3 regions of the Vreelandella sp. 162(4c) genome follow, and region 3 is predicted to be linked to each of the others. Evidence: predicted binding sites of a transcription regulator. Region 3 holds the regulator's gene; each other region holds the start of a gene.
The links. The regulator FNR, encoded in region 3, switches genes on or off when oxygen is low (the NO sensors DNR and NnrR bind a similar motif). The targets are predictions, from matches to a motif close to TTGATNTANATCAA.
Positions count from the first base shown of each region.

Region 1: the regulator FNR is predicted to act here: its motif matches at 6,963-6,976, upstream of AC4EYZ_RS20400 (DUF427 domain-containing protein).
Region 2: the regulator FNR is predicted to act here: its motif matches at 4,945-4,958, upstream of paaG (2-(1,2-epoxy-1,2-dihydrophenyl)acetyl-CoA isomerase PaaG).

Region 1 covers NZ_CM176981.1:4,414,157-4,424,663, reverse strand. Annotated here, with positions in the region: gene AC4EYZ_RS20420 (NACHT domain-containing protein) at 1-4,293, opposite strand, end outside; gene AC4EYZ_RS20415 (hypothetical protein) at 4,456-5,205, opposite strand; gene AC4EYZ_RS20410 (cysteine peptidase family C39 domain-containing protein) at 5,440-5,856, opposite strand; gene AC4EYZ_RS20405 (hypothetical protein) at 5,914-6,300, opposite strand; gene AC4EYZ_RS20400 (DUF427 domain-containing protein) at 6,540-6,863, opposite strand; gene AC4EYZ_RS20395 (DMT family transporter) at 7,013-7,900, opposite strand; gene AC4EYZ_RS20390 (LysR substrate-binding domain-containing protein) at 8,037-8,978, shown strand; gene AC4EYZ_RS20385 (winged helix-turn-helix transcriptional regulator) at 9,076-9,522, opposite strand; gene AC4EYZ_RS20380 (MFS transporter) at 9,632-10,507, shown strand, end outside.
Region 2 covers NZ_CM176981.1:3,092,100-3,102,606, forward strand. Annotated here, with positions in the region: gene AC4EYZ_RS14315 (amidase) at 9-1,499, shown strand; gene AC4EYZ_RS14320 (RidA family protein) at 1,531-1,884, shown strand; gene paaK (phenylacetate--CoA ligase PaaK) at 1,954-3,267, opposite strand; gene paaI (hydroxyphenylacetyl-CoA thioesterase PaaI) at 3,378-3,845, opposite strand; gene AC4EYZ_RS14335 (3-hydroxyacyl-CoA dehydrogenase NAD-binding domain-containing protein) at 3,838-4,005, opposite strand; gene paaG (2-(1,2-epoxy-1,2-dihydrophenyl)acetyl-CoA isomerase PaaG) at 4,007-4,798, opposite strand; gene paaY (phenylacetic acid degradation protein PaaY) at 5,385-5,984, shown strand; gene peaA (quinohemoprotein amine dehydrogenase subunit alpha) at 6,594-8,156, shown strand; gene peaB (quinohemoprotein amine dehydrogenase maturation protein) at 8,166-9,593, shown strand; gene qhpC (quinohemoprotein amine dehydrogenase subunit gamma) at 9,590-9,943, shown strand; gene peaD (quinohemoprotein amine dehydrogenase subunit beta) at 9,943-10,507, shown strand, end outside.
Region 3 covers NZ_CM176981.1:3,868,087-3,878,593, reverse strand. Annotated here, with positions in the region: gene ccoG (cytochrome c oxidase accessory protein CcoG) at 176-1,612, shown strand; gene AC4EYZ_RS17730 (FixH family protein) at 1,619-2,152, shown strand; gene AC4EYZ_RS17725 (heavy metal translocating P-type ATPase) at 2,149-4,608, shown strand; gene ccoS (cbb3-type cytochrome oxidase assembly protein CcoS) at 4,605-4,850, shown strand; gene AC4EYZ_RS17715 (sulfite exporter TauE/SafE family protein) at 4,847-5,539, shown strand; gene hemN (oxygen-independent coproporphyrinogen III oxidase) at 5,618-7,051, shown strand; gene fnr (fumarate/nitrate reduction transcriptional regulator Fnr) at 7,136-7,882, shown strand; gene ttcA (tRNA 2-thiocytidine(32) synthetase TtcA) at 7,875-8,795, opposite strand; gene AC4EYZ_RS17695 (3'-5' exonuclease family protein) at 9,058-9,711, opposite strand; gene AC4EYZ_RS17690 (DUF294 nucleotidyltransferase-like domain-containing protein) at 9,717-10,507, opposite strand, start outside.

The DNA of each region.
Region 1 (10,507 bases), 550 kb from region 3:
ACGATAGGCAGTGATCGCCGCCGCGTATGCTTTGCCGGGAAGGCCCTCGGTATCTTTGAATTCCGCTAATATCCTTTCACTGTGTGGGCTTTTATCGCAAAAGCCGGCAACCATGAGCCCGCGAGCAATTTCTGCTGGCTCGGGCTGTGCAATCTTTTCATCGACATAGGCATCAAGAAATGAACCTTGATTGCATTGCAGAGCAGATAATACTTCAACTGCAATTGCTTGGTCAGTTGCCGCACGATTCAGCCGCTTTCTACGCAACGCATCAATAAATGAAGATGTGCCGCCCTTCCAGACGCTAATTGATCCAAGATCGACGCCGCTCTTGCCGAATGTAAACCTAACCAACGGGCGGCTATGTGCCGTTCGCTCAAATAGCAGCACACTCTTCTCAGGATTGGTGTCTGCAATCGCACTAGCCACCAGCAGAATGAGATTGTGGACGACTGGGAGCCTAGTGTCGTTGATCTCCATGAAGAGGTCACCCCACTTATTTATAATTTCGGGATCGATAACGGCCAACGCCGCAAAATCCTCATGCGTAAGGTGATCAAGAATGATATGCGCTTTTGCTGCTGTCAGCTCTTCCCTGAAAGCAACGAACGAGTCTTTATTATGTTTTTGCCTATCGCGGAATTCATTATCGCTCTCGGATAAACGTCTGAAAAAATCTTCTATATTCTCTGAGGGCGTCTCTCGCTCTGAGACAGAGAAAAGTATTGGATTCTTGGAAAAAATATACTCTGCCTCCAACTCAATTTCAGGAGTAACCAGTTCAATCGGTAGGCCGATTGCACAGTGAATAGAGGCATCAATGCGTTGAGCTATTTGCTGAACCGCTGTTCTTTTGAGCACCGTTGCTGCTCGCCCATAGAGTGATGGTGAAATCCGGTCTATAACCATACTCTCATCGGTGAGTCCGGCTTCTGCAGCCTCTAGCAATGCAAGAGAGCCATACCAGTTCTCAAAATTATCTTTGCCCTCGGACAGAACGTATTTCCAGTCACTCTCCGCTACCGCCCTTATAAGGGCGGGATGCCCCGAGTGGACTGCCAAACCGAGTGCACTTCTGCGAAGCCGTCCCTCTTTCGAAGTAATGGAAGACCGGGTGAAATCGCATATCTCGGTTGAGAGTTCTGCGCCCGTCGCAGCAGCTATCTCAAGAAGTAGGTGCTGCCTATAACATTTCGTGCCCTCGGCCAGGGTTTCTTTTAAGAAACGGTCGAGGATCTGTGGATCGGGAATTTTGGTTTCATCGATGAGTTCCAGCAGGAGTGGCTGATCCTCGGTCGTTGCCAGCAGAATTTCAATCTGCTCGGAGCAATCAAGGAATGGAAAAGCGATGAGCAATTCATACTGCAGCAAGATGCTCTCACCTTTTGGCAGTCCTTGATTATCGCCTGCTCCTTGTGCATTTCTCCATTTTTCGACCAGCGACCGTGCCTGATCCGCCGTGACGAGCGCGCCATGTTCGCGCAGCTCCAATAACCCTTGTCGAAGCGATATGTCGGTGCGTTTTACAACGTCCTCTGCAAACTCGCGAAGCTTAGCTGCGGCGGCTTTCAGTGCAAAACGGGCAACGACCGGCAGGGAATCAACAAAAACGTGATCCTGAGACGATTGCCCTCTGCCCTGTCGGAGCGCGGTAAAATCAAGGTTCTGGTAACGCTGGACAGTTTGATCCATGTTAGCAGGTACCGGTGCCGACGGATCACAGGGTTCTATTTTTTCCTTTGTAGGGAATAGGCCAGGTGGCATCTGACGATCTTGGGTTAGTTCCTCATAAAGGATGCTAGCTTCCCGATCGTCACCTGAATCGCCTGTTGCTTGCAAGATTCTAAGAAGAGCCCACTTGCCTGTTTTTGAGATGGTATCAGAGGTCAGATCCTTGCAACTTCGAAACAGTGCACTTCGCGTCTCTGACCAATCACGAAGGTTCAGGCTAATGAGGGCTAGGAAACTCTTGCTTGGCACCTGATAGGAGCCGTTAAGCGCGTTGGCAAAACTCCAGTCAGTAAGCTCGTTTGCGAACGGTGCGAGTCTCTTGCCAGCCAACAAAATCAAAGCAAGCCCTGATAGCGCATCCAGATCACCCTCCATTTTTATTAGACGTCTCTGACGAGTCTTTTCGGCGGGTGAGAGGGCAGCAAGCTTGTCATCCATTTCCGCTTGCAGCTTTTCACGCTCCTGCTTAACTTTGTCCTGGGGATCACGACGGACGTGACAATGCATACGGCGCTCCACCGCCAGAGAGTATGCGCGTAGCCAATCCCGAACTTCCTGTGCCACCGGATCCCAGACGGCACTTGATTTTGCAGCTTGAACAAGCGCCGCTTGTATCCAGTCGAAGTTTGGCTGGTGACTAGAATCCAAACAGAGATTCCGAGCCGCCTTTGCGATATCCAGCGGTCTTTCCCTTGCTAAACTGACCAAGGCGTCAAGCGAATCCGGCGGTGGGTTCTGAAGCTCGGCGAATCCCTTGATAAGTGCCTGGGCAATCTCAGGTGAATACTCATCATCGTCAGCTGCGCATACTGTAATTGCCGCTTTCACTGCCTCAGCCGTTTTATCCAGCGCTTCGATCGGCTCAAGAACCTCCTTGAGAGCATCATCAAGACTACGGTTGTTGCGCTTGGCTTTGCGCAGATTTTCGATAATGGAGAACCCAAGGGCCAATGTTAGCCCCTCATCCCTGAGTTCGTATTTTTGCGGCTCCCCGGGGACGGCGGAATAGAAGCGGCCTTCGGCAACCGCTGGAACTTCGTTGTCAAAGATGCGCAGATCGTCCTTTACTTGGCTCGTAGCGCGTATTAGTAGTTCCTGCGCTTGCCCGCGTAGATGTGCTACGAATTCGATAGGATCGTCGCCAAAGTCTTCCTTGATTCCTGCCAGGATATGCTCGAACAGCAGGCGGTCGATGCTTAGTTCCTCAAATATTGCAACGTCATCGCCGAAAACCTCAAGCGCAATCGACAAAATGCGCGGATTCCGTAGGAATTCTGCAACAGATGGATTGAGCTTGTTCAGGGGAACCCGATGCTTCCTTAGAATGCTGTTACGCTCGTCAGCGTCCCACTTGGGAACTACTACTTCTTTAACAGGGTATGTCAGCGCCTTCTTAACTCGCGTGTTGAAGTAGTGTGTGCGTACAGTGAGTACGATGCGACCGCCACGCCAGTTAACATAGGTGGCGACATTATCGACGATCTTTCCCCATTTTCGGTCGGGACGCTGATTGATCCCGTCTAAAACGAAAACAAAGCGCGGACGTGCCGGTTTGCCTTCAGCTTTCCATGCCTTCAGTCGTCGCCGCCAGCGTATTTTGCTCTTATCGCTTTTTACGTCGCCGGTCTGCGCGACGAGTTTTTTGATCAGAAGTGTCTCTATGTCGTCTTGTGTAGCGACCTCTGAAAAATCATCAGGCGTTAAAAACACCAGAAGAGGCTTGTCAGATTGTGCAAGCCAGGACTGCAACACGATCCATGATTTGCCACAGCCTTCCTCGCCATGGACGCAGACAATATTGTCATCATCCATATTCGATAAATATGTCCGCAGTTTAATGACTAAATTGTTGCGGGCCAAAACGGTGACAGCCCGATCTCTGGGTGCGAGGGGCTGACCGAGTTCGATGCGCGCAATGGCCTTTTGCGATACAGTTTCTTCGAACCATATTGCGTTGGCCTTCTCTGCCATCACTGTGGCCATTCCCGACGCGTCGAGACTTCTGCGAATTGACTCTTCGTGGTGCGGAAACCGAGTATCTAAACGAATAGCATCAAGTGCAGCAAGCGCCACACTTAACATCTGATTGTTAAGATTAGCTTTCAGAAAGGCCTTGGCCTTGATGTCAGCTATTGCGAGTGCCACAGCCAAACGTGGAAAATCGGAAGGAGTCCAATCTAGGATCAGGATGCTGATACCTTGCTGTGCGCCATCAGCACGCAAGTCATCTGCCAACTGGCTAGGTACCTCACAGGTTGCGCCTAGTACCCAGACTAAGTCTGCGTAATCGTTGTGGCGGACAAGGTCTGGGATCTTTGACAGCACGTCTGCGCGCGGCAGTTTGTTCGTGTAGAGTTTGCCTTCAAAAGCAACAGCGCCTTCAAAAGCAGCCTTGCCATCGATTCCACGTTGGTAGCCGCTACTCGCAAGACGAAAGGGGACGCCCGTGATCCCCTCAAGCACTTCGCCAATAAGCCCTTCAAAGCCATCTTCTCCAGTTGGCTTCAGAGTCAGAAGAGCGTTCCTCAGGTTTTCAACATGGGTTATTAATGGTTCGATCATTCAGGATCTCATACCTAACTGTTCAGCACCGATGAAAGCACATGCTGCCTTTGCCTGCATGGCCGCTTTGGGTCGATTGCATCTATGCACGAGCATTCTTGTTTCGGCCAGAAGCTGCCTTTTAGTCATCTCTGATGTAACGCTATAGCGAAGCGGCGGATCTCACGCGTCCGTCTTACGCGATTTGTTAGACATTCTCTTTTTAAGGCGAACTATCCAGTTATCCACGATTTCGTTCGGGGAAATAGTCCTGTGTCCCTGGAGCCAATGAGCATATTGCTCCTCATCTGGCATCAAGCCCTTCGCTTCTGCAGGAGACAAATCAACTTTATTCACTTCCGGAGGCTCTTCGCGATACAGTTCTTTGAAACGTCCGCGATTCTTTTGGCCATGTTCAAGGAGGTCGTCACACAGCAGCTTACTGAAGAATATAACGTCGTCTACATAAGTCGAAATTCCCTTCAAAGCGTCCGCATATTCAGTGCTCAGTGCCCCATCAGGAAGCGGGAACCCAAAATACAAATTCGCTTTTTCGACCTCGCTCATTCCTGGCGACCTTCGGATCATTTGAATGACCGAGTCGCGAGTTTCGATGGCTGATTCTAGTGACGCTATGGTGTTATCTATTTGAGCAGTCGCCGTTACGGGCCGTCCATTTAGATTCATCTTTTGATAGACCTGCTCATTCAAAAGGTCCAAAGGAATCTTGGGCAGTATCACTCTCCGCATATCGGCCTGGAAATCGAAATACTGGACATTGAGCTGGCCGGTTATTATTCTTTGATATTCTTCATGCTTTTCACAGAACCTACTATATAGCTCCCTAACTTGCTGATCCTTTAATAGAAGATAGGAGTTGCAAATAATATACGATGCCATTAGTGCCGAATTTGTATTTCTAATTTCCTGCAAGAGGCTTTCTTTTGTCTTAGACCTGTCAGCTATTCGATGAGCTGCGGTCGCACCCGCGAGTGCGCCAAAAAGTGCTCCGGCGAGTGAAGAAAAGAACTGAGAGTTCAGAACCAGAGATACCGTTTCTAGTGCATAAATCTCGATGGCATGTTCCTCTTAAAGGGGAATTTAGTTTCAGATCCAGAGTGTCTAATAACGCCTTACTCACGAGCCAGCTTTGCTGGTCGCGTGCAATTAATTGTTAGGGTGCGAAACCGGAATATAAGATCTTGGCCGCATGCGAGAAAAATCCGTCCGCTTGTAAGTTTTTACGCCCTTTCTTGGATCAAGAACGAAACCAGCTTCTGAGTCGGGTACATACACAACCCAATGCCAAGTGCCATATGTTGGCTTGTAATTGATACCGACGATGCTCAGTTTGTCTAAAGATTCCCACTTGCGCAGTTTTCGGCCCCTGGCAAAATCGTTACCAAATTTACTCAGTAAAGCACTGAGCTCTCCTGCGATGGTGTAGTAAGGAGGCTTTTCTTTAACAATTCCATGCTTTATCGCAGTGCGCTTTGCCTCAATATACGAAACACCGGCTACCATTGCAGCGCATGCAATGCCGCAGCCTGTAGAATCCTCTTGGATGACTCGCTTGATCTTCATAAGCGCCCTAACGCGGAGCAAAGCGGCGGCTGAAAGCCGTCCGCCTTACGCGCTTTGTTATAAATTTTTTGCAGCGTGATTGTAGACCGTTTCCGACTCAAGTTTCACAATTTCTGCCATTTTCTCTGGGTCGATCATATTGCTAGATGCACTGTACGAACCGGTGAGTTCTTTATATTTCTCTGGGCGCATGTTTTTGAAAAGGTCGAAAAAGCCGTCCTGAGGCAACTCTGTTGACTTGATTCTCATAAGAACCCCATAAATCGCTTCGCTAGGGTCTGCGATCTCGCGGCATGCTTGCTCAAATGTTGCCCAGATTATGGTTTTATTCTCATCATCTTCAAACAGGCTATAAATTTTGGGATAACGAACGATACTTCTGCTTTTTGCAGCTCTGGTCAAAACAGACTTAATTTCAGCAACCTTTTCTTCTAAAACGTCCATCCAAATTCTCTACTTATCAAGATTTATAACGGTGATCATACACCCCTCTACATAACCTGAATGAACCCGGAGGCGCGTTCATTCAGGTTATACAGCCCTTCATTCGCGATCTATCCTATTGAAATTACAATAAATTAATTATAAATAGGCAGCATGATATAGATTATCGTGCCCGCTGCATAACACAGCTGAATCAGCATGCCGCTTTCGCCGAAATGTCCGCTCAGGGTCGAAAGGCGTCATTTGCTAATTTGCTCATAAAACGCCACCTTACCCGTTATAGCTTCCATCCCTTCAATCGGCTGTTCATAGCTCCAGGCAATATCTTTATTTTCGCCTAGCGAGAAATACACTGTGTTGCCTTTAAACGGGCAGTGGGTCGTCGTTTCTGAGGTGTTAAGCAAATCCATCCGCACGTCTTCGCGTGGGAAGTAGTGGCGTGGCGGGTAGCCGCGCTCGCGGAGTTCGAGAGCGTTGGTCGAGTCGGCAAGCAGCTTGCCATCAACATGCACCTGCACGCGTTGGCTAACGGGGTGAAGCTCGATGCGAGGTGCCTGTGGCATTAGATTGTTCCCTGCGGCTTTTTTAGCTCTAGTAAAATGAGCCTAGCAGCAAAGTTCGTTGAATCCCATGCTCTCCTCATCACACTTTAGGCTACGGCCATGACCTGCATCATGTTTTTGCCACTGCTCTCTAATTCACTACGACTGTCCTAACACTGCGGTGCTCTCGCCCTTACCTGAGTGCTCAGAAACAGGCCGATGACAATCAGCCCAGCCCCAATGAAATCCGCCATGCGCAACGGCTCCCCTAGTATTAGATAAGCGAGTAGTACGCCAAAGAACGGATTAAGAAGGTGATAACTCGATGCCGTCGAGGCGCCGCTGATGCGAATCAGTACAAGCCATAGGCTCATTCCGCCGATGGTGACGACAAGTACCAGATGTGCAATCGCTATCATCGTAGCGGTAGAAGGCACGGCAAGCGGTTGCCCGAATACCATTGCCATGGGAAGAAGAGCGACAGCGCCAGCAATGGATTGCCAGAAATTAGCCTGCAAGATGGGCAGGCCTGCGCCTTGACCGCGGAAGAACACGGTGCCACTGGCAAAGGCAAGCATACCCCCAGTTGCCATAAGCACTCCCCAGACATCAACCTGCATTCCGCTAGCAACGCCAGAGATGATCACCACTCCCACTAACCCCAGCGCCGCGCCGAGTAATTTCATTGGGGAAAGAGGTTCTACGCCCCACCATGCTGATAGCAAACTGGTTGCCAGCGGTGCACAACTGACAATAACAATAACGACCTGGGGGCGAACCGTCTGCAATGCGGCAAAGCTCAGCCCCAGGTAAAGGGCGTTGTTAAGCACGCCGAGCAGCAATCCGCGCCTGATAGCGATGCGATCGCCATGAGTTGATACCCGGAAACCGCCGCAGCTAAGGCAAATAGGCAGCATCAGTAACGCACTCAATAAAAACCGGATGGTGAGCAGCGTAAAGGGGTCGAAATCAGTCAGTGCAATGGCACCGGCTATAAATGCCGAACTCCAAACGATACTGAAAATGACCACCAAACCAGTTAATACGAAATTATTCATGCAGCCCCCTTAAAAGCGCCATCCTGCTTTTGCACCATCACCATGAAACTGATGGTGCATGGGAGTTACATGTAGTGGAAATTAATTATTAACCATTCATAATCAGTTAAATTAATATTAAGTATGGAGAGATAGTGTGTTTGATTGCCAACCTTCCCCCTTGGGCGATAGGCGAGTCACGCTGGAACACCTGCGCGCTTTCGTACTGTTGGCCGAAGGCAATGGTTTTCAGCAGGCAGGTCTTCAGTTGTACCGCAGCCAGTCAGCGGTCACACAAAGTCTGAAGCGGCTGGAGGAAATACTCGGCTGCAAGTTACTGGAGCGTCGCCAAGGCCACATCCTTGGCTTGACGGCAGACGGAGAGCGTTTTCTTCCCGCCGTCAATGAGATACTTGCCCGTACGTCTGAAGCGGTGAGTGCCATGCAACAACCCGAAATCGCCGGGCGCCTGCTGATTGGTGTTCCCGATGATTTCAAGGTGGTGGATCTGCATGGTGCTATTTCCCGGTGCGCCGAGCTAAACCGCAATCTGCGTCTGGAAGTTGTCTCTGCGCTCTCCTCGCAACTGCTCCACCAGCTCGATAACAGCGGACTTGATCTCGCCATCTTTAAGTGTGTGGGAGGCTTCACGCCAAGCGACCCACGTTGGCAGTGTCGTCTGCTGCGGCGAGAGCCCCTCCACTGGGTGGCCGCTCAAAGGCATGATTTTGACCGCATGTCTGATATACCGCTTGTTATCTTTCCTGACGGCTGTTGCTACCGAAGCGCAGCGCTCGCCGCATTGGATCAGCCCGGAAAGCACGGCTACAGCGCCTATGTCAGTGCCTCTTATGACAATATCCGTGCCGCTGTGTCGGCTGGTCTCGGCATCGGTGTGCTGCCCGCCAGTGCGCTTGCTGAAGACCACATTATTCTAGGCAAGCGGGAGGGATTTCCGGAGCTGCCGATGGTTGAACTCGTGATGGTTCAGGCGTCACAGAAGCGTGCCACCCAGCAACTGGCGGACTTCCTCAAGCTTTCTTCGGCAATGAAATCGCAACATATTAGCGCCACTCAGGCCGATGTCACCCAGCCCTAGTACCGGTATCAGTTGATGCCAATCAGCCAGTGGTTAGCCCACATGGCGTATTTCCTCCACCGTTTTGGGCAATGGCCGTCGGGCTAAACTAACGGTGCTACTGAAGCTTTCTTACTATCGTGTCATCCGGGGCCAGTACATCGCCATCACCGGCCTGAGGGGCCATATAGGGCACCGGCTGCCCTGTTGACTTGTCGATAAGCTGGGAGTGCTGCTCGCTGTGTGAAAACAAGTTGCGTTCTCCCCACTGACGCAGAGCCACCACCACAGGAAATAGACTCTCGCCCTTGGCTGTCAGTACGTATTCCTGATAGGCCGTGCCATCAGATGCAGGCCGAGTTTCCAGGATATCCGCTTCAACTAACCGACGCAGACGTTCGGCCAGAATATTGCGAGCCATGCCCAGGCTGCGCTGAAAGTCACCGAATCGTCTCATGCCGTCAAAAGCGTCTCGTACAATAAGCAGCGACCATCGATCCCCGATAACGTCGACAGAGCGTGCCACCGGGCAGGTTTCAGTATGTGTGGATTTGCGGCGGGGCATGATATTTGCCTTCCATGTGTTTATGGCAATCTATGTAGTTGCATTTTAAAACCAGGTTACCTACCATCCAACTAGTTTTTATTTGAAACCAGCTGAATGAGAGGTGGCTATGAAGGCGTCTTCGGTACTGCCTGTATCGCTTCGTGATAACAGCAAACCGGTCGTCCAAACGGACATGCCGCGTGGCTTAGTGCTACTTTTCGCTGCGGCCAGCGGCTTAAGTGTCGCCAACGTCTATTACGCACAGCCACTGTTAGATTCACTGGCCCTGGATTTCGGTATCAGTCATGCAGCCGTTGGCGGTGTGATCACGGCCACTCAGGTCGGCTGCGCCTTGGCCTTGCTACTGCTCGTTCCACTAGGGGATCGGGTGAATCGTCGTCGCCTAATGGCGCTGCAATTGTTGGCGTTGGTGGCCTCTTTAGTGGTTGTAGCATTGTCGCAATCCACCGCAATGCTGCTGGCAGGAATGCTCGGTGTTGGCTTGCTCGGTACAGCGATGACGCAAGGGTTAATCGCCTACGCGGCTAGCGCTGCCGCCCCTCATGAACGGGGTCGTGTCGTCGGTGTAGCGCAAGGAGGTGTTTTTATTGGCTTGTTGCTTGCCCGCGTATTCGCTGGTGGTGTAAGCGATCTGGCCGGCTGGCGAGGCGTCTATTTGTGTTCTGCGGTCATAATGCTGGCAGTGGCACTACCTCTGTGGCGTCGGCTGCCGACGCTAAAAGCTGCATCAGGTTCCATGAGCTATCCACACCTGATTGTCTCTATGTTGGTGTTATTGCGGGAAGAGCGAGTGCTGCAAATTCGCGGCGTGCTGGCGATGCTAATGTTTGCTGCCTTCAACGTTTTCTGGAGTGTCTTGGTATTGCCACTTAGCGCACCACCCTATGAGTTTTCTCATACGGCCATTGGCGCATTTGGCTTGGCTGGCGTAGTGGGAGCCCTCGCAGCCGCTCGCGCCGGAAAATGGGCAGATCGAGGTCTC
Region 2 (10,507 bases), 780 kb from region 3:
ATGTTTGAATGATACCTTGTGATTTGAGTGCTACTCAGGCTCGTCGCCTGCTTTCTTCAAAACAGCTCTCTGCTGTCGAGCTTGCTGAGAGCTGTATCGCCCGAGCGGAAGCTGTGAACCCGGCAGTAAATGCTTTAGTTAGCTATAATCACGACTTAATGCTTACTCAAGCTCGCGATGCTCAAAGGGAAATCGACCAAGGTAAGCCTCTTGGTGTACTGCACGGTCTGCCATTGTGTGTAAAGGATATGGTCGATGTAGTTGGTTTTCCTACAACTTATGGTAGTGAGTTATATGCCGATAATATAGCTACGTCAGATGACCCGATGATCACCCAGCTACGCCAAGCAGGTGTCGTCATTATGGGTAAGACAAATAACCCTGAGTGGAGTGCTGGAGGAAATACTCGAAATGCGGTGTATGGCGTCACTGCGAATCCCTTTGATTTATCTCGTTCTGCAGGTGGTTCATCGGGAGGCTCGGCCGTGGCTGTTGCCTGCGGCATGGCACCTTTGGCGACTGGTTCGGATACCGGCGGTAGCCTGCGAAGCCCAGCGGCATTCAATGGTGTTGTTGGCTTTCGTCCCTCGCCTGGCGTAGTTCCTGGATCGCAGCGTTCATTAGCACTGCTTCCTTTATCTACCAGCGGGCCAATGGCACGGACTGTAGCTGACACCGCACTCATGCTATCAGCCATGATTAGACCTGACCGAAGAGATCCATGGGTATCGGTAGTTGAGGAAAAAAGCCACCATAACCCTGACTCTTACACGCATTTACCCTCTTCTGATCTGAGTAGTGCTAGAGTTGCGGTTACCCATGATTTTGGTTTTGCGATAACAGAGTCGCTTATTGCTGAAACCTTCCTTGATAAATTACATCGGTTCGGTCATGTATTTGCTTCCTTAGAGCACACCCACCCGGATTGCCATGGTGCAGATAGGGCTTTTTCAGTTTTAAGAGGATTGTTGTTTTCCGGCCATCATCGTGAGTTGGTTAGAAACCATCCAAGTAAGGTGGGCCCGAATATCAAGGCCAATGTTAAAGAGGGGGCTTCATTCTCTGCGTTAGATGTCGTGGAGGCCATGAATTTGCAGACCCAAATATACCGGCGCTGGCAAACATTTTTCGAACGGCATGATTTTATTATTGCGCCGACTACGACTATTAGTCCACGAAACTGGCATGAGCTTTACCCCAGTGAGATAGACGGAAAACCGATGGAAAGCTATTACCATTGGCTTTCAATGGCTTATGCGTCGACATTGGTTGGCCACCCATCTATTACGTTACCTGCCGGACGGGATCTAAATGGTCTTCCTTTTGGTTTGCAGATCATTGGCCGCCGTGGCGAAGACCTGGCTACGCTTGCTTTTGCTCAGGAACTAGAAGCCTTGTTCAATACTGTTCCAGAGCTCTCACGTCCTCAGGTCGATACTAAATCGCTTTGCAATGCCCAGCCACTGAGCTTCTCTGAAGGCTTCCTCGGCTTCGGTTAATTGATTTTCAATAAGTATCAGGAGATACGCTATGAACATGCCATTTTCTAAGTTTCGCGAAGTCAATGATCTGGTCATGCTTTCCGGAGAAGTTCCTTTAGATGAAGAAGGAAGAGTTCCGGAGGGAATTGTTGCGCAAACTGATCTAGTAATGAAGCGCATTTCTTCAACACTGGCCCAGAGTGGTCTGGGGTTAAGTGAGATTGTATCAGTCACTGCCTATCTCACTGATAAAAGTGATTTTGAGCTTTTCAACAGTACTTATAAGAACTATTTTTCTGCGCCTCTGCCGGTTCGCACTACTATATGTTGTGAGCTTTTTATCGATGCTAAGGTAGAGCTAACAGTGGTAGCCGCTCGTTCACTTTCAGCTTCACAAGCCTAAAGCTTAAAAGCCATGAATAATAAGTATTCGGGGGCTGATATCATTGCTCTAGGCTCTGTCTGAAAAGAGTTAACGCACGTCTTTTACACGCTTTGCCTTACCCATCGAACGCATAACACTCTCTACCGGGCACACCTTGACCTGGGTGCTGATGCCAATGTGCGTCTTGATGGAATGCTGGAGCTGTTTCGCGGCTTCTTCACAAGCCACGGGGTCGCGGGCGATGTCATGATGATTCGCCTCTACACGAACAAGCACCATGTCCATATTGCCTTGGCGGCTGACTTCGATCTCGTAGTGGGGAGAAAGCGACGCGATCTTGAGCAACTGCTCTTCGATCTGAGTGGGGAACACATTAACCCCGCGAATGATCAGCATGTCGTCGCTGCGGCCAGTAATCTTGTCGATGCGTCGCATGGGGCGCGCGGTGCCCGGCAGCAGGCGGGTCAGGTCGCGGGTGCGGTAGCGAATAACCGGCAGGCCTTCTTTAGTAAGGGTGGTGAACACCAGCTCGCCGTACTCGCCGTCCGGTAGGACGTCACCGCTGACTGGGTCGATGATCTCGGGATAGAAATGATCTTCCCAGATGGTCGGGCCATCTTTGGTCTCCAGGCACTCCATGCCCACGCCGGGGCCCATCACTTCCGACAGGCCATAGATATCCAATGCATCGATACCCAGGCGCTTCTCAAGAGCCGTGCGCATGCTGTCGGTCCAGGGTTCGGCACCGAAAATGCCGGTACGCAGCGGCAGTGTGTGGGGATCGATGCCCTGGCGCTCCATCTCGTCCGCGATGTTGAGCATATACGAGGGAGTGACCATGATAATGTCCGGCTCGAAATCACGGATCAACTGAACCTGTTTCTCGGTCTGGCCACCCGACATGGGGATCACCGCGCAACCCAGGCGCTCGGCACCGTAATGCGCGCCCAGCCCACCGGTGAATAGACCATAGCCATACGCCACATGCACCTTATCGTTGCGGCTGCCGCCGGCGGCGCGGATCGAGCGCGCCATCACATCGGACCACACATCAATATCGTTCTGGGTGTAGCCTACCACCGTCGGTTGCCCGGTGGTGCCGCTGGAGGCATGGATGCGAACGATCTCGCTCATCGGTGTGGCCAACATGCCGAACGGGTAGTTGTCGCGCAAATCTGCCTTGGTGGTGAAAGGCAGTTTGGCGAGATCCTCCAGCGTCTGGATATCGTCGGGATGCACTCCAGCCTTGTCGAAGGACTGGCGGTAGAACGGCACATTGTCGTAAGCGTGCTTCAGGCTCCACTTCAGGCGCTTGACCTGAGTGGCGCGCAGCTCGTCGACGCTGGCGGTTTCCAGGGGATCGAGAGTCGCGGTGTTGATACGCGTTGCGGGCTGATTCATCAGGGGTCTCCGATCAAGCTAGTTGTTATTGGACTAATTTCTAAATGCGCCATGGGCGATGAAATGGCTTTAGTAATGGGCTTATAAGCGCTCAATGATCAGCGCCTCTTTCATTGGTTATCTCCAGCAGCGGTGTCTTCCAGGCGGCGTACGCTGCCGCGAATTTTGTAGGAACGCCCGCGGAACAAGGCAACGGTATCGCCGTGCTGATTGCGCAATGTAATGTCGTAAATGCCGGTACGCCCGCGGCGGCTGCGCTCCTCGGCGGTGGCGGTGATCTCGTCGCCCAGCTGGCCGGGGCCGAGATAGTCGATACTGCAACCGGAGGCTACTGTGGCTTCGTCGTAGCTGTTGCAGGCAAACGCGAAGGCTGAGTCAGCCAGGGCAAACAGAAATCCGCCATGGCAGTTGCCGTGCCCCTGCACCATGTCCTGACGCACGGTCATGGTCAGTTCGGCGAAGCCGGGAGCCACGCGAGTAATGCGCATCCCCAGCCCTTGGCTGGCATGGTCGCGGGAAAACATTGCCTCGGCGCAGGCTTCCGCCAGTTGCTGCGGGGTCAGTTGGGAATCATGCATGGAAGCTTTCCTCGTATAGGGCTTCGAGCCGAGCAAACACCTGGCGCTTGGCCCCAAGGTTCTCGACGATAGCCTCGATAACCAAACGGCTATCGGTCAAGGCATTAATGGCGCCTGTGCTGATGATGCTAATAGTGGCGGTAGAGAGAATGGCTGGCATATCACTCTCCCTTGAAGGTGGGGCGACGTTTTTCCATAAAAGCGCTAACGCCTTCGCGGTAATCTTCGCTGCGCCCAGCAAGGCGCTGAAGGTCGCGTTCCAGGTCGAGCTGTTCGTTGAAACTGTTATCGCTGCTGGCATGCAGGGCGCGCTTAATCAGCGCTAGGCCATGGGTTGGTTGAGTGGCCAGGTGGCGAGCCATGCTCATGGCTTCTTCTTGAAGCGTCTCATCGTCGACGCAGCGCCAGATCATGCCCCACTGTTCGGCGGTCTCGGCGGGGAGCTTGTCGCCCAGCATCGCCAGGCCCTTGGCGCGAGCCATGCCCACTAAATTAGGCAATGTCCAGGTACCGCCAGAGTCTGGAATCAAACCGATCTTACAGAAGGCCTGAATAAAGCTTGCCGAGCGCGCGGCCAATACGATGTCGCAGGCCAGGGCGATGTTGGCACCGGCACCTGCGGCCACGCCGTTCACCGCACAAATGGTCGGGAACGGCATGTCTTTAAGGGCGCGCAGCATGGGGTTGTAACGTTTCTCAAGCGACTCGCCGAGGTCGGGGGCTTCTGCGCCGGGCGCGACGCTACGGTCGGAAAGATCCTGGCCGGCGCAGAAGCCTCGACCGCTGCCGGTCAGCAGCAAAGCGCGAACGCTTGAGTCTTGGCGCACGGCTTTTAGCACCTTGCGCATCTCGGCATGCATTTCGGTATTGAAGCTGTTCAAGCTTTCGGGGCGGTTCAGCGTGATGCAGGCGACGCCGTCTTCCACGCTGTAAAGCAGGGGCGCTTGGCTCATGGGTAATGTCCTTGTGTCAGTGCCCTTGAAAAGTGGCAGGTCGTTTTTATTGGAAGGCGCATGCCCTTTTCGCGGTCGGCGGTGCCCGCCAGTGACCGTTCGGCCTGTGATCCACAGGATGAATCTCTGCCGAGTATAGATTTATTTTGATACACATCAATATTATATGGGTGATTATAATGTGTCGCTTGTTGGTGTTGTTGGTAGTTTGTTAGTTATTAACAATAACTTGTGTGACTTTTTTGCGAATATAAGATAATTGTTAGACGATGGTATAAAAAAACCAAGGTCGTCTAAAAAACTGACTTACAGCAGGGTGCGTCGAGTTTTTAGATAGCGGTGTGCCCATTCTTCAGTAGACGGCGACAGGTAAAGTGTTTGATGTTTTGTTACGTAAAATATAATCTTAGTTGATATTGCGTATCAAGATAGATTGAGCGCAGGAGCGCCCCATGACGCAATCAGCGCAGCAAAGGCGCGATAACCCTAGGTGGCTACACAACTGATGGGGCAGGGGCCGAACAGTTCGAAGAGCGGGCGATGGGGGCAGCACCCCACACGGCCAATCAAGCTAACGGAGAGTGTTATGCCTTACTATCGACTTGAAGGGGTGACGCCGGTGGTACACCCGACCGCCTATGTCCATCCTACTGCGGTGTTAATTGGCGACGTAATCGTGGGCCCCAACTGTTATGTAGGCCCCGGCGCGGTGATGCGTGGTGATTTCGGGCGGCTGGTGCTGGAAGAGGGATCTAACCTTCAGGATACCTGTGTGATGCACGGCTTCCCAGGCTGCGTCACCAAGGTTGAGAAGGATGGCCATATCGGCCATGGCGCGGTACTGCATGGCTGCGTGATTGGGCGTGATGCCATGGTCGGCATGAATGCCGTGGTGATGGACGGCGCCAACATTGCCGAACGATCTATCGTTGCGGCGGCAGCGTTCGTTAAGGCGGGCTTCGAGTGTGAGCCCCAGTCACTTGTGATGGGGGCACCCGCAAAGGTTAAGCGCGCGCTGAGTGATGAAGAGTTCGACTGGAAACAGCAGGGTACCCAGGAGTATCAGCGCTTAGTGGGCCGTTGTCGGGATAGCCTGGAGCCCTGTGAACCGCTGGCAGAACTCGATGCTGACCGTCCAACCTTGCTGGCTGGTGATACTCAGCCCAAGCAGCAGACCTTAGCATAGCGTGGCAAGGCGATGCTGTTGGTATGGCTCGCTACCACAACCACATCACTCCCCCCTGGCGGGCCATCCCCCAACCCCAGCCATGGGTCGATGGCCCCAGGAGGCCTTTGTGATCGCCCCTGAAGGTGAAGAGGTTCATTGCCACGAACACGGCCGGATCAACGTCTAGTTCCTCTGGGGCCGCTACGCTGCACTAGACGACACTAGACGACACCGCTAGCTGCTGTGCGCGCGTCCTGGGCGTCAGCCCCAGGTTCAGGCAGAGGCACCGCAGCCCCATAACCCCCCTTGAGAGCCAAGTCTCAGACCTGAGTCGGTCGGAAAATCCGGGTGCCGCCACGTTCAATGTTGACCAAATTCGAAGAGGCAAAGTGTTTCAAGACCATACGCGACTGTCGCAACTTGGGGCACCGATTGTCGCTTGCTGGCCAAGCATCTAAAAAACTCGGGCAAGCAAATCACTTCAACCACATGAATAAAAAGAAGTTGTTGATAGTCGGCGCGGTCAATGCAAGTTGAATGGCACTGGCACATACCTTCGATGTTCGCCCGCGAAGACAACTGCAGACGAACATCACGACAACAATAATGCGTGGAGAACTCTCCGTGATGAGACATGCACTTCCCTCAGGGCTCTGTAGCCTAGCCCTGCTGCTGCCTACTGGCATCGTCTTGGCCTCTGCTGGCAGCGAGGCCATCGACAGGTACTGTTCAGGCTGCCACCAGACCCAAAGTGGCCCCCAGAGCTGGAGCCGCATTAGTGCACAGCGCAAGACCCCGGAAGGTTGGGACATGACGATCGCGCGCATGCAGACCATGCACGGCCTGGAGCTGCCCCTGGAGGCGCGCCGGGATATCGTCAAGTTCCTCGCCGATACCCGCGGCCTGGCCCCTGAGGAGAGCGCGCCCCAACGTGAGCTGATCGAGCGACGCCTCAACCGTATCGAGTCTTTCGATCATCCCAGCTACCAGGAGATGTGTGCCCGCTGTCATACTGGCGGCCGCGCCCAACTGCAGCGCCGTCCCCGGGAAGAGTGGGAGAGACTAGTGCACTTCCATGTGGGCCAGTTCCAGACCATTGAGTACCAGGCCATGGCACGGGATCGTGACTGGTTCGATCTCGCCCTGAACGAGATCGCTCCCTGGCTGGCCGAGACTCAAAGTCTCGAAAATGAAGCCTGGGAGTCATGGCAGCAGGCCGAACAGACCTCTCCTGAGGGCGACTGGCAGCTCTGGGGGCACTGGCCCGGAGAAGGCGACTTTTATGCCGACGTGACTATTAACGCCGCTGAAGGCGAGGATGCCTACTCCCTTAGCCTGGACGGCGCTTTCACCAGTGGTCGCCCGCTCAGTGGCGAAGGCCAGGCCATCGTTTATACCGGCTACGAGTGGCGCGCCAACCTGAACCTCAACGGTCGTGATCTCAAGCAGGTGCTGGATCTCTCCGGCGCGCATCCCAGCGGGCGCATCTTCGATGACCATGACGATGCTTTTGGAATGATGGTGGAAATGGTGCCTCACGAAGCGGCCGAGTCTGCTGTGTTGGCCAGCTTGCCCGCCTCGCTCAAGGCCGGCGAGCGCAGCCGGCTGGTGCTGCTGGGCCACGGTCTTGGGGAAGGGGAGATCAGTCTCGGGGAGGGCGTCACCGTGCGTGAGGTGGTCGAACGTAGCGACATGCGCCTGGTGCTGGACGTTGAGGCCAGCACCGATCTTACGCCCGGCTGGTTGACTATGCAGATTGGCGAGATCAGCGCTGAGAAACTGCTCGCTGGCTACCGCACGGTGGATCGCCTGGAGGTGAGTCCAGCGCTGGGGGTGGCTCGCATCGGCAACGACAAGACCCCGCCAGTGAGTGGTGTCTTCACCGCCGCAGGCTATCTGGATGGCGCCGATGAAGCCATCCCGCTGGGTCAGGTACCGGTACGTTGGAGCGTGTCCCCCTGGGACGAGATCGCCGAACGCGACGAGGATGCCAGGTTTGCTGGCATACTGGACGCCGCCACAGGGATCTTCTCGCCGGCCGGGGCCGGGCCCAACCCGCTGCGCCAGTACAATGCCAACAGCGTGGGCAACCTGCGGGTGACCGCCAGTGTGGTGGGGCAGGAGGCGATGCAGGACGAAGCCCAACTGATCGTTACCGTGCAACGCTGGAACAACCCACCGCTTCGCTAGGAGGTCACCATGGGAATCTTACAAGCCATACCCGAGAACCTGCATCGGATGGAAGTGGAAGGCCAGCCGCTGTGGTTCCATATCCCCACCACCAGCCTGTTTGCCCCGGATGCCCTCAGCGAGGAGCTGCTGGCTCTGGCCGGGCGAAAGGAGGGGCTCGACAGCGGGGCGCTGCCGGGACATCTGACACATCAGGTCAGCGGCGAAGATATTCAGGAGCGGCTGCTACAGCTCAAAGCGCTGAAGCTGATCACCGATGGAGTCGTCCAGGCCTATAATCCCAGCGTAAAGGTGGAGCAGTTCCCGCTCTCTACCGTGGTGCTCAACGTCAATACCGGCTGCAACCTGAGCTGCAGCTACTGCTATAAGGAAGACCTGGATACCCCCCGGGACGGCAAAAAGATGGATCTGGCCACCGCCCAGGCCTCCATCGAGATGATGCTGCGCGAGGCCCCCCAGCGGGATCGCTACAACATCGTCTTCTTCGGCGGCGAGCCGCTCAGCAACATGCCGTTGATCCGCCAGGTGGTTGACTGGGCCGAGGCGCGCATCCACGGGCTCGGCAAGGCAGTGGATTTCACGCTGACCACCAACGCCACCCTGCTGAATGAGGAGAAAATCGCCTTCTTCGACGCCCATCGTTTTGGACTCACGGTGAGCATGGACGGCCCCAAGGCGATCCACGACAAGAACCGCATTGCGGTCAACGGCCAGGGCACCTACGATCTGGTGGCCAAGCGCATTAAACCGCTGCTGGCCAGCTATCGCTCACGGCCGGTGGGGGCCAGGGTGACCCTGACTCGTGGCATCACCGACGTCATCGGTATCCACGACCACCTGGTCAATGAGCTGGGTTTCGCCGAAGCGGGCTTCGCTCCCGTCACCTCTGGTGATATGGCGGCCTACAACCTTACCGGCGACGAGCTCAAGCAGGTCTTCGACGGTATGGTCGAGCTCGGTGAGCGGGCCGTGGCAGCCGCCATTCAGGGGCGCGATATCGGCTTCGGCAACTTCAACCAACTGCTCACCGATCTTTGGGAAGGGCGCAGCAAGGCGGTGCCCTGCGGCGCAGGCCTAGGGTTGGTCTCGGTGGATCATGCGGGCGATGTACACCTCTGTCACCGTTTTACTGGCTCCGAGATGCCTACCTTCGGCAGCGTCCAGGAGGGGCTTGATCACGCTGGTCTCAAGCAGTTTATCGAGGCCAGGAGCGATCGCTCCGAGCGTGGCTGCAGCAACTGTCGGATCCGCAACCTCTGCTCCGGTGGCTGCTACCACGAGAGCTACGCTCGCTATGGCGACCCCATGACCCCCACCTATCACTACTGCGACCTGATGCGCGACTGGGTCGATTTCGGCATTCAGGCCTATGCCCGCATCCTGCGCCATAACCCCGATTTTCTCGACGGCCCCCTGGCCGGGAGGCAAACAGCATGACGAATAACAAGAAGAACTTGACCGCACTGGGGTTGGCCCCCCTCAACCGCAAGGCCCGCGAAATGGAGCGGGCCGCCAGCCCAGAGGCCCTGGAAGAAGTGCAGGCCATGCAGACTATCGCCGGGTGCACTTCCAGCTTCGACCCGGGCTGGGAAGTGGATCCCTTCGGCGGCGTGGCCTCGCTGTGCCAACCGATGGAGGCAGATCTCTATGGCTGCGCTGACCCCTGCTGGTGGCCTGCTCAGGTACCGGACACCATGAACACCTACCCCCAATGGGGGGATGGGGCCGATCGCGCTGAGGATGATTGGCGCAAGTTCGATAGCGTCTATCCGGGAGACGAGAAGTGATGAATACCTCAGAAATGAAGCGGCTCACCCTGCCCCTAATAGGGCTGTTGGCCTTCGCTGCCCAGCCCCTGGTGGTTAATGCTGCTGTCGCCGGTGAAGCCAGCGCTGACGAAGTACGCGAGTATCTGGTAACCATGGCCCGTCCCAACCAGCTCTACGTGATCGACCCGGAGGCCCAGGAAGTGGTGCGCACCTGTGACGTAGAAGGCGACTTCGGCTCCGGCACTCTGCAGCTATCACCGGATGAGCGGATCGCCTATGTGCTGCACAACCGCTGGGAAGACGTGGTGGGCATCGACCTCACCAGTTGTGAGGAAGTCTTCCGTGCCAGCGGCTCAGGCAACTCAATACGCGCTAAATCCATCGCCTCCCTGGCCGTGAGCCCGGACGGTAGCCGACTCTATAGCATCTGGGATCGGGTGCGGCTAGGTATCGACCATTACGAAGTGTTGGAGCCACAGCTGGCGGTCTATGACACGACAGCGGGTCTCGCTGCCGAGCCCCTGACCACCTTTCCGGCACCGCGCCAGGTGACGACCATGGGAGCCGCCGAGGACGGTTATC
Region 3 (10,507 bases):
CAAGGGTGCGGCCCCAAACCGCACCCTTTCTTTATACCCAACCCGATACAATATTAACGAAACACCTAGACCGCGACTAAGCATCATATTTAACAAAGCACTTCCTTTAATTGAGCATTTCGTCTAGTTGAAGAAAGGTGCCACCTCTCCTGCCTTCTGAGCCGGGAATATCGCCATGGAAAAGATACCAAGCCAAGACGTCACGCCGAATCCGGTGGGACATCACGTTCCCTCTGAAACGGTTACCCAAGAAATGTACGCCAAGCGGCGACACATTTACGTGCGCGAAATTAAAGGCGTTTTCCAAAAGCTACGGCGCAGTGCCAACTGGGCGTTAATGCTGGCATTTTTTCTTTTACCGTGGATTAACATCGGTGGTCGGCCGTTAATTCTATTCGACCTGCCTAACCGTGAATTCCATATTTTTAGCGCCACGTTTTACCCGCAGGAGTTCATCCTGCTGTCATGGCTGCTGATTATCTGCGCCTTTGGGCTATTTTTTATTACCGTTTTTGCGGGTCGGGTCTGGTGTGGCTACACCTGTCCGCAAAGCGTTTGGACATTTCTATTCATTTGGCTTGAACACCGTATCGAGGGCTCGCGCAATCGGCGCATCAAACTCGATAACCAACCGATGACCGCCGACAAAACTTGGCGCAAGGGGGCTAAACACACGGCCTGGCTGCTCATTGCCCTCGCCACCGGCATTACCTTTGTGGGTTACTTCACGCCGATTCGTGATTTAGTGACAGAGCTCCCCACCCTTGAAGCTCACGGCTGGTCCTACTTCTGGGTTGGTTTTTTCCTGGTATTTACTTACCTCAACGCGGGCTGGCTGCGCGAACAGGTGTGCATCTACATGTGCCCCTATGCGCGTTTCCAATCGGTCATGTTTGACCGCGACACATTGATCGTCTCCTACGATGAATCACGTGGCGAACCCCGTGGTCATCGCAAAAAAAACCTAAGCCATTTAGAAGCCCGCGAGGCAGGCTATGGCGACTGTATCGATTGTGACCTTTGCGTGCAGGTCTGTCCTACCGGCATCGATATCCGCGATGGACTGCAGTACGAGTGTATTACCTGCGCCGCCTGTATCGATGCCTGCGATAGCGTGATGGATAAAATGGGCTACCCGCGGGGCTTGGTGCGCTACACCACCGAAAATGCCCTGGAGGGCAAAAAGAGCCATATCATGCGCCCACGCCTGCTCGGTTATTTCGCCGCCCTGGTGCTGATGGTGGGCACCTTTGCCTGGGCCATTAACGACCGTATGCCGCTCAATTTTGATGCTGAGCGCGAGCGCACCCAGCTCTACCAAATGACCCGCGACGGTCAGATTAGCAATGTATTTAGCCTGACCATTCGCAACCTGGATGATCAAGACCACACCTACCAGCTAAGCGTTGCTGGATTGCCCAGCCTCACTCTAGACAGCAGTACTATTAGCGTACCCGCGGGGGAGTCGCGCTTCGAAGCCGTCACCGTGACCGCCGATCCCGACGATTTACAGCAACCCAGCCACCCCATTGTATTCACGCTGCAGGCTCAACAGGATGCGGATATTCGTATCGAGCGCGAAACCAGCTTCCTGGGCAATATTAGGAGATAAGCAACTATGTCATCCCTACCCTCTGGCGATAAGGTAACGCCTTGGTATAAGCAGTTTTGGCCGTGGTTTTTAATCGGCATTCTGCTCTCATCCATTATGTTTAGTATTACCTTTGCCGTTATGTCGGTTAAAAGCTTCGATGGCATGGTTGTTCAGGAGGATTATTACAAGCATGGCAAAGCCATCAATATGGTGCTTGCCAAGCAAGACCGTGCCAGAGAGTTAAACCTAAGCGCAGATTTACGCCTTGATCCGCTTACCAGCGATATTGTGATTGATTTAAGCGGCGATGCGCGTCCCGACAAACTCTATTTGGATTTTATCTTCCCTACCGAAGATGATCGTGATCAATCCTTCGTACTTGAGCATGTCCGTGACGGCCGCTATATCACACAAGGCCCTGACAACCTGCGTTACCGCTGGTATCTGCAGATTCAGCCCGCGCTGGAAAATGCCGATTGGCGCCTTACCGGTGAAGCCACATTCCCCGATGAAGACAGCGTCACACTACTGCCGGGAGGACGCAAAGCAAGCGAATGAGCAACGCCGCGCCCTGCTATCACTGTGGTAACCCGGTGCCTGCTGGGGCTCCCTGGTCGATTACCCTTGATGATCATGCCCATCCGCTCTGCTGCCCTGGCTGCGAAGCGGTGGCCCATGCCATCGTGGATGGGGGCCTTGAAAGCTACTACCGCTACCGTACCGAACTGCCCGAACGCCCTGATGAACATCAGGCTGCCAAAGCCGATACCTGGTCGGTGTTTGACGACCCCGGACTTCAGGCACAGTTTGTTCACCCCGACGGCGATGAGGGCAACGTCAAAGCGACCCTCGCCATCGAAGGCATTACCTGTGCTGCCTGCGCCTGGCTGATCGAGCACCGCCTGAATGCCTTAACGGGAATTGCCACCAGCGCAGTGAACTTAACTCACCACCGCCTGCGGGTGAGCTGGGATCCTCAGCAGCTGAAGCTTTCGCAACTGCTGGCCGAACTGGCCGCGATTGGCTACGAGGCCCAGCCCTACGAGCCAGACCAGGCCCAGGCGCGCCTGCAGCATGAAGAGCGCATGAACGTACGTCGGCTGATTATTGCCGCCGTCGGCATGATGCAGGTGATGATGTTCTCGATCCCGATCTATGTCTCCGGCCCCGGTGAAATCAGCGACGACTTCTACGCACTGTTCCACTGGCTCTCCTTTGCCCTGGCCACGCCAGTGGTGTTTTTCTCCGCCCAGCCGTTTTTCCGCAACGCCCTGCGCGACCTGCGCACCGGCGTACTGGGCATGGATGTGCCGGTGTCACTGGCAATCGGCGGGGCGTATCTTGCCAGCAGCTATGCGGTGCTGCTTGACGTGGGCGAGGTCTATTTTGACTCGGTGACCATGTTCACCTTCTTTTTGCTGTTTGGCCGCTACGTGGAGAGTCGCGCCAGGCGCCGCAGCGGGCATAGCGGCAATGCGCTGAGCGGCGTGCTGCCGATTTCGGCCACACGGCTGGAAAGTGACGGCAGCGAGCGCATTCTGCCCGCCAGCGAACTCACTCCCGGCGATCGCGTATTGATCAAGCCCGGCCATGGCGTGCCTGCCGATGGCATCATCGAGGAGGGTGAATCGAGCCTGGACGAATCAATGCTGACCGGCGAATACCTACCAGTAACCCGCCGAGTGGGCGACCGCATTACCGGCGGTAGCCAAAACATGGAAAACCCGCTGGTGATAAGGGTTACCCACGCAGGGCGCGATGCCCGTGTAGCGGGTATCGTCGATCTTACCGACCGTGCCTTTGCCAGCCGCCCGCGGCTAGCCCAGATGGCTGCGCGTATGGCGCACCTATTCGTGCTGCGCCTGCTAGTAGTCACAGCCTGCGTGACTATCGCCTGGTGGTTTATCGACCCCTCGAGGATGCTCTGGGTGCTACTTTCGGTGCTGGTGGTGACCTGCCCCTGCGCGCTGGCGCTGGCCACTCCCGCGGCACTGGCAGCTGGTCATGGCCAACTGCGAAAGCGCGGCGTCTTGATCACCCGCGCCGATGCCATGGAGACGCTCTCTAACGTTACCCGGGTGATTTTTGATAAAACCGGCACCCTGACCCGTGGCGAAATGCACCTTACCCAAACCCAGCCCTTTGGTGAATTAACCGCCGAGCATGCACGGGCCATTGCCGCCGCCCTTGAAGCCCACTCGGAACACCCTATCGCCCGCGCCTTTCGGCCGTTCCGAGAGGCTACCCTGCAAGCCAAAGATATTCACAGCCACACCGGGCAAGGGCTCGAAGGGAGCCTAAATGGCGCTCGTTGGCGGTTGGGCAAGCCCGAATTTGCAATGGATAGCGCCTTGGATGACGTCATAACGGCGCCTGCCAAAGGCCAATGGCTGCTGCTTAGTGAAAACGGTGCACCCCGCGCCTGGTTTGGCCTGCACGATGGCGTTCGCGACGACGCTGCCGCCACGATCAAAGCCCTCCAGGCTCTGGGCTTAAGCGTGGAGCTGCTATCTGGTGACACCGAGGATGCAGTGGAAAGCCTGGCCGATCAGCTCAATATTGCCATCTGGCATGCGGGCACCAGCCCAGAAGGCAAGCTGGCCCGGATGAAAGAGCTTCAAGCCGCAGGCGAAACCGTGGCGATGATTGGTGACGGCATTAACGACGTGCCGGTGTTAGCCGGTGCCGATGTGGCGATTGCCATGAATGGCGCAACGGATCTAGCCCGCACCCGCGCCGACGCAGTGCTGCTCAGCCCACGTCTGATGCGGATTTTTGAGGCCATCGAGATTTCCCGCGCCACCCGGCGTATCATGCGCCAGAACATGATTTGGTCAGTGTGCTACAACTTTTCGGCGCTGCCGCTGGCGGCAATGGGTCTGGTGCCGCCCTGGCTAGCCGCAATTGGAATGTCGCTTAGCTCGCTAGTAGTGGTGGGTAATGCCCTGCGACTGTCGCGCTGGCGACCTCAGCCCGCGCCAACGCTCGACACTTCAACACCGGTGGCCGCATGACGATTCTTTATCTGCTGATCCCGCTTTCCCTGATTTTGCTGGGCCTCGCCGTCTGGGCGTTTTTCTGGGCGGTGAAAAATGATCAGTTCGATGACCTAGAAGGCCCAGCGCACCGCATTCTATTTGATGAGGATGAAAACGACCTTAGCCCTGAGCAGCGCCGCCAGCATCAGCAGGCAAAGCAAAAATCTTCCGAACCATCAGCGGCAGACACACCCGACGACCAAGAGTCTCGGCCATGAATCCAACGGGGCTTGATCTGCCGCCGCTAATGGCGGCGTTTGTGTTTGGCTTGATGGGCGGCGCCCACTGCATTGGTATGTGTGGCGGCATTATGAGCGCGCTCACCTTTGCAGTCCCCCCCAGCATGCGTCATCCGGCGCGCATGGGAGGCCTGCTGCTCAGCTACAACACAGGCCGCATTGTTAGCTATATGAGCGCAGGCGCGCTGGTGGCACTGCTAGGCACGCTGTTTTCCCTTTCTGCTACGGCACGCCTGCTACTCCAGGTATTTGCCGCACTGATGCTGATCTTAATGGCACTGTATATCGCCAACTGGTGGAAAGGGCTGCTCAAAGTGGAGGCCGTTGGCCGGCGACTATGGCGCCTTATCGAACCCGTGGGGCGTCGCTTGATGCCCGTAGTGCATATTCCCCAAGCCTTCGCCCTGGGAGCGCTCTGGGGCTGGCTCCCCTGCGGGTTGGTCTACTCCATGTTGGCCTGGAGCTTAGCGATTGCCGACCCGCTTCAGGGCGCTCTACTCATGGGCGCCTTTGGGCTTGGCACCCTACCTGCGCTGCTTGCCACTGGCCTGGCTGCCCGCCAGCTCAGCCATTTGATACGTCACCCCGCGACCCGCAGCGTGGCAGCGCTGACAATTATCGCTTTTGCACTGTGGCAACTGTGGACGCTTTCGGTACACAACCTCTAATAGCATGACGTGGCTCAACATTTACCTCCTAACCACGGGTTAGGCTAGCGGCATTTCCTAACGTCGGAGCGCCCCTTCATGCCCGTTCATACCCCTGCTGCCTTGCCTCTTGCACCCGCTGCTGCCGCAGCCCCTATGCAGCCGGTGTGGGACGAAGCGTTACTGCGTCGCTACGACACCAACGGCCCACGCTACACCTCCTACCCCACGGCGCTGTCGTTTCACGACCAATTTACCCCTGGCGACCTGACCCAGGCATTGGAGCGTAGCAATGCCAGTAAGCGTCCGCTCTCTCTGTACGTTCATGTGCCCTTCTGCCGCAAGATCTGCTTCTACTGCGCGTGTAATAAAATCGCTACCAAAAACACTGCCCTTGCCGAGCCCTATATAGCCCGGCTTGACCGTGAAATGGTGCTGACCGCACGCCACTTGGATACATCACGACCGGTGGAGCAGTTGCATTGGGGCGGCGGCACGCCGACATTTCTCAGTTTGAACCAGATGGGCGACCTGATTGATCGACTGGATGCACGTTTTGGTCTTTCATCGTCTGCTGATCGCGATTACGCAATTGAAATAGATCCTCGCGAAGCGGATGTGTTTACGCTGCGCCATCTCGAATCCCTCGGCTTTAATCGCATCAGCCTGGGCGTGCAGGATTTAAGCCCGCTGGTGCAGAAAGCGATTAACCGTATTCAGCCTCGGGTACTTACCGAAACGCTGATGGAGGAGGCGCATCGCCTGGGCTTTCGCTCGCTCAATCTCGACCTAATTTATGGCTTGCCATTTCAGACTGAAAAGAGCTTTGCCAACACCCTACGCCAGGTGATCGAGCTCAACCCGGCGCGCCTTTCTGTGTTTAATTACGCGCATATGCCCGAGCGTTTTGCCCCGCAGCGGCGCATTAATGTCGATGACTTGCCAGGCGGAGAAGAGAAGCTAGCGATTCTGCGCACCACCATCGAAATGCTCACCGCAGCTGGCTATGTGCATATCGGTATGGATCACTTTGCCCGCCCTGACGATAGCCTGGCTATTGCCCAGCGCGAAGGCTCGCTGCAGCGCAACTTCCAGGGCTACTCCAGCCATGCTCAGTGCGACTTAATCGGGCTTGGCGTATCGGCGATTTCCCGTATTGATGACGTCTATGCGCAGAATCCTAGCGATCTGGCCCGCTACGAAGCGGCGCTGGATCAGGGGCAGCTTGCCACCGTGCGTGGCATACGCTTAAGTGATGACGACCTGATCCGCCGGGATGTGATTGAGCGGCTGATGTGCGATATGGGCATTGATCTGACCGCCGTTAGCCAGCGCTGGAACATTGATGCCCCCCGCTACTTTGCGCCTGCGCTTGAGCGCCTGCAAAGCGCCGAGCAAGATGGCCTGCTGGCACGCAGCGGCGACCAGCTTAACGCAACGCCAATGGGTCGACTGCTGATTCGCCATATAGCAATGGCGTTTGATACCCATCTTTCCGGGCAAACGGGACAACAGTATTCTAAGATTGTTTAATCACCTTATTGCAGGCATGCTAAAGCGACTATAATAAGTAAGGATTTTCTAATTGATAAGCGGGACCCTCTCAAGGAGCAAAGCATGTTGGAACCCATGAGCCGTCGGCGCTCGCTACTCCATGAAGCTCGCTGCCAAACCTGCAGTTTGAGCTCACTGTGCCTGCCACTTGCCCTTGAGCTGGACGACGTGGGGCAGTTTGACGCCATTATTCGTCGTCGCGCGCCGCTGAAAAAAGGCGAACCGCTGTTTCGTCAGGGCGACACCTTTACCAGCGTTTACGCAGTCCGTTCGGGCAGTTTGAAACAGATCACCGCCGAAGGTAACGGCAGCGAGCAGTTGACCAATTTCTACCTGCCCAGTGAATTGGTGGGGTTGGATGGCATTGACGAAGAGCATTACCCCGGTAGCGTTATCGCCCTGGAAACGACCACCGTCTGCGAGATTCCTTTTGACCGCCTGGACTTACTCTCGGAGGAGCTACCCGAACTGCGTGGCCAGCTTTATCGTAGCATGAGCAAAGAGTTGCGCGATGACCGGCGTATGATGCGGCTACTTTCGCGTAAAACCGCCGATCAGCGGCTGGCAAGTTTTTTGATTACCCTCTCGGATCGTTTTCGTCGCCGGGGCTACTCGCCTTACAGCTTTCGCCTCTCAATGCCCAGGGCTGATATCGGCAACTACCTGGGCTTAGCGGTGGAAACGGTCAGCCGCATACTAAGCCGCTTTCAGCAGCAGAGTGTGGTGGCGGTCTCCGGGCGAGAGGTCAACATTCTCGATATGCCGCGCTTGATTACCCTCGCCGAAGAGGAAGAGCAAACAGTTAGCTGACGTTAAAGGCTTGGATACGCCCCGCCAGTAGCTCTGCTTGCTTGGCCTCAAGGCCTTCAAAATCGAACAGGCTGCGGTCGGCCAACTGGGAAGGGGCAATGTTGGTGACAGCCTTGAACATGCTCTCCAGGCGGCCAGGAAACTTTTTGTCCCACTCGGCGAGCATCTCTTTGACCACCTGACGCTGCATATTAGGCTGTGAACCGCACAGGTTGCAGGGAATAATCGGAAACGCCATCAGCCGCGAAAACTCGGCGATATCAGCCTCTTTGCAGTAGGCCAACGGCCGAATAACGATATTCTTCCCATCATCGGATAGCAGCTTTGGCGGCATCGCTTTCAGGTTGCCGCCAAAGAACATATTGAGAAACAGTGTTTCGAGAATATCTTCCCGGTGATGGCCCAGGGCTATCTTATTGGCGCCAATCTCTTCGGCAAAGCCATACAACGAGCCGCGCCGCAGCCGTGAACAAAGCGCGCAGGTGGTTTTACCTTCCGGGGTTTTCTCTTTTACCACCGAGTAAGTATCGCGCTCGACAATGTGGTACTCCACGCCCTGCTTATCCAGATACGCAGGCAATACGTGCTCGGGAAAACCCGGCTGTTTTTGATCCAGATTGACCGCTACCAGCGAAAAATTGACCGGCGCATTGCGCTGCAAATTGCGCAAAATCTCCAGCATCGTGTAGCTGTCCTTTCCACCGGAGAGGCAGACCATTACGCGATCACCTTCATTGATCATTTGGTAATCAATGATCGCATTGCCCACTTCTCGGCGCAGACGCTTTTGCAGCTTGTTAAATTCACGCTTCTGCTTCGCATCAGCCAGCTCAGGCTGGTCGTGCTCAGCGTCAGCTGGGGTGGCTCCAACCGTATCAAGGTGAGCAGGATCAAAGTGATCAAGAGTTTGCATGGTATAAGCACTGCCGAGGGTAGAAGGCGTGAGAGAAAAAAGTAATAACTATTCTAACAACACTCACCGCCTGACCCAACTAATCAGACGTAGCCACACAAGATATCGCAATTGGAAGTGACTATTTTGACCGCTGCACCATACCTCGGTGCGAGGGCAGCTTGGAGCGAGGGTCTTTTGTCATGGATGACAAAAGTAGCGCCCAGGGAAGGGTTCACAGCGCCCTCGCGGAAAGCTGTCCTCGCCACAACGAAAGAGACTACTATGCCACCTGCGCCATAATACGCTGCAAGCGCATATACAGCAGTGCGCTGGCGGTGGCCTCTCCAAGCACACTCTGCATGCCCATGACGGGTACTTGCCAGCATGCCAACGCCTGGGCGAAGCTGCTGGGCGCTTCGACCTCCGGGTGCAAACGGCGCAGTTGGCGCTGATGCAGTTTTGCCACATCGACCTGGGCGTTGGGCAGGGCAAAATTCAGCCGCTTACTGAGTAGTGCATTCAATGCTCCAATGCGCTTCTCTAACTGCCAGCCAACGATGGGCCGATTGCCGATAAATTCTACTAGCGCGCTCAAGTTATCACTGTTTGGTGGCAGTATCTCCCCCGCCTCGCACAGCAAGTGATGACGGCGCAGCGTTGCGCTCGCGGGCTGCTTCGCGCTGCCAAGGGTGATCACAAAAGCGCGGCTGGTATGCACCTGCTGATGGCTTAGCACCACTGCCGCCACGCTGATCACAGGTGATGATTGCGTGGGCGTTGCGGTGCAGGCGAGCGCCACCAGCTCTTCGCCCATATAGGGCTGAAACAGCCAGGCATAGGGGGAGTCTGCACAACGACGCCGGTCACTTTCACGCCTTAACAAGGTGCGCAGCGAGCCGCTAAATAGCGTCACATGTCGATCTAACAGCCGCATTCCGCTCACGAATACTCCAAATGGTAACGGTGGGAAAGCCGCTGCTTAAAGTCTTTGACAATATGCATCGCTTCGCGCAGTAGGTCGCGCTCCAGGGAAGAGAGGTTCTGCACCACGACACGGTTAGCGCGTCTGCTGCTTTGGGCGTTAGTTTCTTTCGCATCCGCAGAAGTTTCCAGCGTACTTAGCTGCTGCTTGAGGCACAGCTCAGAAAAGAGCGCCAACGCTTCGCCCAGGTCATCGGAAAAACGGCGATCCAACCGACCGTCAGTAACCAGGGCATCCAAGCGATCAAACGTCGAGGTGGCTTTGATGCGCCGCTCAAGCGCCATGGTGCGGACACCGTGCACGATAGGGAAAATACCGCCTTTCTTGATATCGATACCGTGCTGAGGCTTTTTCAGCGAACCAAACAGCGTCAGCGGCGTCGAAAAGCGCAGCGCCGTGCGGGCAAAATAGGAAAGCAGCAGCTCATCGCCCGAGCAGCGTTCAAACAGCTCATCGCGCACGCTCTCAAGCAAGCTCGGGTTGCCCGCCACGCCATGAGCATCGAGCATAATGGCCAGCTTCATCAGGCTATCGCCATCACGCTCCCTGGCCCACTTGGCAATATTACCTTTCCATTGGGATACCGTGGCCACCCACTCGGGGTTAGACACCATAATGTTGCCGGGGCACGGCGGGTAACCAAGCTGAATCAGGGTATCGGTGAGCGTTTGCATATGGCTGGCAAGATCAGGCCACTGGGTTTCATCGGCAAGAATCAAGCCGTTATCCTGATCCGTTTTTAGAATCT